DNA from 2 places in the Rhizobium mulingense genome. Region 2 is predicted to be linked to the other one. Evidence: predicted binding sites of a transcription regulator. Region 2 holds the regulator's gene; the other holds the start of a gene.
The links. The regulator LexA, encoded in region 2, represses DNA repair genes until DNA is damaged. The targets are predictions, from matches to a motif close to TGTTCNNNNTGTGTTCNG.
Positions count from the first base shown of each region.

Region 1: a site for LexA is predicted at 1,604-1,621, ahead of PYR71_RS09930 (putative DNA modification/repair radical SAM protein). Genes of this name have one in related genera too.

Region 1 is NZ_JARFVE010000004.1:206,209-209,413, forward strand. It holds gene PYR71_RS09920 (glycosyltransferase family 4 protein) at 1-875, opposite strand, end outside; gene greA (transcription elongation factor GreA) at 900-1,376, opposite strand; gene PYR71_RS09930 (putative DNA modification/repair radical SAM protein) at 1,627-2,859, shown strand; gene PYR71_RS09935 (UdgX family uracil-DNA binding protein) at 2,859-3,205, shown strand, end outside.
Region 2 is NZ_JARFVE010000006.1:215,673-218,877, forward strand. It holds gene PYR71_RS16095 (ComEC/Rec2 family competence protein) at 1-1,529, shown strand, start outside; gene lexA (transcriptional repressor LexA) at 1,510-2,229, opposite strand; gene PYR71_RS16105 (VOC family protein) at 2,424-3,205, shown strand, end outside.

The sequences.
Region 1 (3,205 bases), on a different contig from region 2:
ATCGAGCCGGTCTCGCCCTCGGCAATGAGTTCGGCATAGGCGCCTGCATCCGATGCCACGACCGCCGTCCGCGAAGCCATGGCTTCGAGCGGCGTCAGGCCGAAGCCCTCGTTGCGGGAAGGGGCGACGTAAAGCGTCAGGCGGCGATACCAAACCTTGATGTCAGGCACTTCGCCGAGAAAGAGGATCCGATCAGCGAGCCCGGCGGCGGCGACGTCGGCCTTGAGCTTTTCGCCGAAGGCGGTGTGCTCCGCCGTCACCCGGCCGGAGACGACGGCCGTCCATTCGGGGTGCTGCGGCAAGAGTTCGATCATCGCCCGAACGAAGAGATCGGTGCCCTTCTGATGGCGCACACGACCGAAACAGCCGACAAGATAGCGGCCGGGCAGACCGGTCGCGGCAATGCCGTCTTCCGCCGTTTGCGGCGGGTGGAACAAGGACAGATCGACCCCATGCTGTATGACCGTGTGCGGCACCTCGAGGAAGGAGCCGGAGCGGTCGCTGGTCGCAATCACCGCGTCCATGCGGCGGATCAGCCATTTCGTGTAGGCGGTGTGGCGGCGTTGCGCGGCCGAGGTGAAGATGAGCTTCAGCGGCATGCGCAGGAGATGGCGGAGCAGGATGCCGACGGCCATCTCATTGTTGCGGCGGGCGTGCCAGACACGGTGGCGCCGGCGTGCCGTCGGGCGCCAGAGCCCGAAAAGCTGCGCCCATTTCAGTTTCGGCAGGCCTTCCGGCAGGCCGGGGCCAAGCGTTGCTATGCGCATGCCGAGCCGGATCTGGCATGGGATGAGCTGGACGATAGTCGAGGTGACGCCGGAGAGCCGGCGCTTGAAATTGGGCGCGATGATCTCGACGTCACGCATATCAGGCAAGGGGGGCTCGTTTGTGGCGGGCGATCAGCCCCAGGAAACCTGGAGGATTTCGTAGGCCTTGGAGCCGCCCGGCGCGTTGACCTCGATGGAATCGCCGACTTCCTTGCCGATCAGCGCACGGGCGATCGGGGAGGAGATGGAGATGCGGCCTGCCTTGACGTCGGCTTCCTGGTCGCCGACGATCTGGTAGGTCTTTTCTTCCTCGGTGTCCTCGTCAACGAGCTTCACCTTGGCGCCGAACTTAATCTTGTCGCCCGACATCTTCGTGAGGTCGATGACCTCGGCGCGCGCCGTCAGATCTTCGAGCTCGCTGATGCGGCCTTCATTGTGGCTCTGGGCCTCCTTGGCAGCGTGATATTCGGCGTTTTCGGAAAGGTCGCCATGGGCACGGGCTTCGGCGATCGCCTCGATGATTCGGGGGCGCTCCTCCTGCTGACGCCAGCGCAGTTCTTCCTGCAGCTTGACGAAACCACCCTGTGTCATCGGTACCTTTTCAACCATTTTTCTGTCCTTCACTCCTTGTATCGGCACGTCAGGCGCAAACACAAAAGAAAACAGGTCCCGAAGGGGAGCTTCGGAACCGTGCCACAATCCTAGTTAAGTGCTTATAGCAGATCGCCAAGGCCGATTTCCAGAAAATTCGCGTAAATGCAGCGCAACCCCCGCGATATCAGGTGATATGCCTGAAAATTGAGCGGGGTGGGATGGATCGGATTGACTTTGTATATTAGAACATATAGTGAACACAGAAATGAAGAGATCGCTTGCCGAACGCTTGGCCATCCTGTCCGATGCCGCGAAATATGACGCTTCCTGCGCCTCCAGCGGCACGGTAAAGCGCGATTCGGGCACAAGCGGCGGGCTCGGCTCGACCGAGGGATCCGGCATCTGCCATGCCTATGCGCCGGATGGGCGGTGCATTTCGCTTCTGAAGATCCTGCTGACCAATTTCTGCATCTATGACTGCGCCTATTGCGTCAATCGCTCGTCGAGCAATGTCGAACGGGCGCGTTTTACACCGGAGGAGGTGATCTGGCTGACGCTGGAATTCTACCGCCGCAACTATATCGAAGGCCTCTTCCTTTCTTCCGGCATCATTCGTTCATCCGATTACACGATGGAGGAGATGGTCCGCATCGTGCGTGAACTGCGCGTGACGCATGCTTTCCGCGGTTATATCCATCTGAAATCGATCCCCGAGGCGTCGCCGCGGCTGATCGAGGAGGCGGGGCTTTATGCCGACCGGCTGTCGCTCAATATCGAGCTGCCGACGGATAACGGCATCAGCCGCTTCGCACCGGAAAAGAAGCCTGCCAATATCCGGCGATCGATGGCTGATCTGAGGCTGAAGATCGAGGCCGCCGGCGAACCGACGCTGAAAAGCAAGAAACGCCAGCGTTTCGTCCCGGCCGGGCAGAGCACGCAAATGATCGTCGGCGCCGACGGCGCGAGTGACGCGACCATCCTTGCGACCAGCGGCCGGCTCTACAGCAGTTATGGCCTCAAGCGCGTCTATTATTCCGCCTTCAGCCCGATTCCGGATTCCTCGAAAAACCTGCCGCTTATCAAGCCGCCGCTGATGCGCGAACACCGGCTCTACCAAGCCGACTGGCTCTATCGTTTCTACGGTTTCGGCATCGACGAGATCACCGCCAATCAGGCGGGCGGCATGCTCGATCTCAACCTCGACCCCAAACTTGCCTGGGCGCTTGCCAACCGGGCTGAATTCCCCGTCGATATCAACATGGCCGAGCGTGAACGGCTGCTGCGCGTGCCCGGCCTTGGCACCAAGACGGTCAAAGCAATTGTTTCGGCGCGCCGTTTTCGCCGTCTGCGGCTCGATGATCTCTCGCGGCTCGGCGTTTCGATCAACAAGGTCCAGGCGTTCATCTCGGCGGAAGGCTGGTCGCCGCGACGGCTGCTCGATAGGCCGGATCTTCGCGCCATGTTTGAGCCGCAGCCTGAACAATTGTCGTTGCTGTGATGCGCCGGGTCGTGCTCGCAGGGCGCGGAGATCTTGCCGAATGGCGTGATGCCGCGCGCGCCTTAGCGGCGGCTGGTATTTTGCCTGAGGAGATCGAGTGGCGCGAAAGAAGTGCGGAGGCGGACCTTTCCTTTCAGCGCGACGCCATGCCGCCGGCGCCGGCGGCATCACGCAAGCCGATGACAGTGCCGCCCGTTTTCATCGAGCTTGCCGAGACGGTGCTATGCCATTCCGATCCGGCGCGCTTCTCGCTGCTGTACCGCCTGCTCTGGCGGCTGCAGCTGGACCGGCAGCTGCTTGAGGTGACCTCCGACGAGGATGTCGTGCGTGCCAGGCTGATGGCGAA
Region 2 (3,205 bases):
CAATTTCAAAGGAAACGACGGAGGCGCTGCGCCAGTCCGGCCTTGCGCATATCGTGGCGATCTCGGGCCTCAACATGGCGTTATCGGCCGGCATCTTCTTCGTCGGGTTCCGGATGCTGCTCAGCCTTGTTCCGGGTGTCGCTCAAGCCTACGCGACAAAGAAGATCGCCGCTGGCGGCGCGCTCGTCGCCGTTACAGCCTACTTCCTGATCTCAGGATTCGGGGTTTCGGCCGAACGCGCCTTCATCATGATGGCGATCATGCTGATTGCCGTCTTCTTCGATCGGCCGTCGATCAGTCTGCGCAATGTCGTTCTCTCCGCGCTCGTCATCATCGCCATTTCACCCTCAGAAGTACTGGGTCCGAGCTTCCAGATGTCCTTTGCCGCGACTTTGGCGCTGGTGTCGGGCTACCAGCTTTGGAAGGACCGGCGTGTGCGGGAAAACCCGTTGCTGAAGCTGCCTGCCCTGCGGCCGGTCGTGGCGGTCGCCGGCTTCTTCGGCGGCGTCTTCCTGACCTCGTTGATCGGTGGCTTTTCCACGGCGTTGTTTGCTGTTGAGCATTTTCATCGCCTGACAGCTTATGGCCTGCCGGCGAACCTTGCGACGATGCCGATCATCTCCTTCATCGTCATGCCGGCGGGGCTGCTGGCGATGTTGCTCATGCCGTTCGGCCTGGACGCTCCGCTCTGGACGGTGGTCGGCTTCGGCCTCGATCTGGTGATTACGGTCGCCAAGACGGTGTCCGGCTGGGGCGGCAATATCGACCTCGGCCGTTTGCCCGGCTGGTATTTCGCCGTCGCCGTGGCAGGCTTTCTGCTGTTAACGCTGCTCCGCACCCGATTGCGCCATGTCGGCACGTCGATCCTCGCCGTCGCGACGCTCATTGTGTTGATACTGCCGGGTTCCCGGCCGCCGGATCTGGTGATATCCGAGGATGGTGGTTTGGTCGCGCTCATCGCGCCGGCGGCGATGGCTTCCAACCGTGAAAACCCGCCGGACTTCATCTTCGACCAGTGGCAGAGAGCGCTGGTGCTGCCGACGCACCACCCGCCGAAGATGCTGGATGGGCCTGCCATCCCGGCGCAGGGTGATGACCGCCGGGTCAGGCTTTCCCGCGATCAGCAGAATGAAGCGAGGACGGCAATGGTGGCCGCCGCAGCCGGCGGTGAGGCAAATCGGTTTTCTTGCGTGAAGAAGGCTTGGTGTATAGCCAGGCTCGGCAATGGCCATGTCGTCGCCGTCATCGACAATGCCGCCTATCTCGGCCCGGCCTGCGACGCCGGCGTGGTTGTCGTGACCTCGGTGCGCCTGCGGTTCGACCGCTGCCGCTCGGGTGCGACACTCTTTACCGGCGAGACGCTGCGCAGGACCGGTTCCGTTGAATTGCGCTTTGCGCAGACGGGATTCGAGGTCGCAACCGCATTCAGCGCCTTGTCGCGTCCATGGATGCGCCACCGCGCCTATGATTGGCGCAAAGACGGTTTTACCGAATCCGGACCGTCTGCTGTCAGTGATAACGGCGAATGAGGCCGACCAGCTTGCCCTGCACCTTGACCCGGTCGGGCCCGAAGATTCGGGTCTCGTAAGCCGGGTTGGCGGCTTCGAGGGCGATCGAGGCACCCTTGCGGCGAAAGCGCTTGAGCGTCGCTTCCTCGTCGTCGACCAGGGCAACGACGATATCGCCGGGACTTGCGGTGCTGCCGTTGCGGATGATCACCGTGTCGCCATCGAAGATTCCGGCGTCGATCATCGAATCGCCCTTGACCTCCAGCGCATAATGCTCGCCTGAGCCGAGCATATCCGCAGGAACGATGATGTCGTGCGTGTTATTCTGGATCGCCGAGATCGGAACGCCGGCTGCGATCCGGCCCATTACCGGCACGGACACAGAGTTGCCGTTGTCGGCGATCGGCTTTGCGGCAGCTGGGGCGGCGACCGGCTGGGGCTTGCCGAGGCTGCCTTCGATAACGCTCGGCGAAAAACCGCGGCGCGGCTGAAGACTGGGGCTATAGGCCTCCGGCAGCTTGATCACTTCCAGGGCCCGGGCGCGGTTCGGTAGGCGGCGAATGAAACCACGTTCCTCGAGCGCCGTGATCAGGCGATGAATGCCGGATTTCGAGGCGAGATCCAGGGCATCCTTCATCTCGTCGAAAGAGGGCGGAACGCCGGATTCCTTCATGCGCTCATGAATGAAAAGGAGAAGCTCCTGTTGTTTGCGCGTGAGCATCGACGTAGACCCCGTGATTGAAACAAATCCAGAACAGACACTATATGTTCCATATGTGTTCCGCAAGTAGCTAAATTTCCGTAAAACTTCGCGCCAACTCGTCGAGATTTTTGTTTTCATTCGCCGGATTGGCGCACATGTCTTGCATTGGGGGTGGTGCTGTCGCACATCTCTGGCGTGTCAGGAGGGATATCATGATCGCACATTCCGCCAAACCGCACCCGCTGGATCATGTCGTCCTACCAGTCGTCAATATCGACCTGGCGCGCGAAAGGCTCGGCAAGCTCGGCTTTACCGTCGCCGCCGATGCGCGCCATCCGTTCGGAACGGAAAATGCCTGCGTTTTTTTCGCCAACAAAACCTATATCGAGCCGCTCGGCGTGGCGAGTGTCGAGGAGAGCGAGACAGCGGCCCGCCAGGGCAATGTCTTCATCGCTCGCAATCGCGCCTTCCGCTTCCGCTGCGGCGAGGAGGGACTTTCGGCGCTGGCCTTTCTCACCGAGGATGCCGGCCTCGATCATCGGCGGTTCGTCGGCAACGGCGCGAGCGCCGGCGAGATGCTGCAGTTCAGCCGGTCGATGCGGATGCCGGACGGTTCGGAAAGCGTCGGCAGCTTCAAACTGGCTTTTTCAGGAGATCTGCGCGCGCCCGACTTCTTTCTCTTCACCTGTCAGCGCATCAATGCCTTCCCGGCCGGTCGCGCCGCCCTGGAGACGCATGCCAATGGCGTAACCGGCATTGCCGAGATCGCGCTTTGTACGCCGGAGCCGGCGGCGTTTGCCGCGTTCGTTGGTCTTGCCGCCGGGCAAACGGCGGTGGAGAAAACCGGTTTCGGCATGAAGATCGCCGCCTCGAATGCCAAGATCAGCCTGATGACGCCGGAAGGGCTGGAGGCATATTTCGAGCTTGTCGTTTCCGCCGCCGATCGTGGCCTGCGCGGCCGGGCAATCCTCTTCACCGTCACCGATCTTGCCGT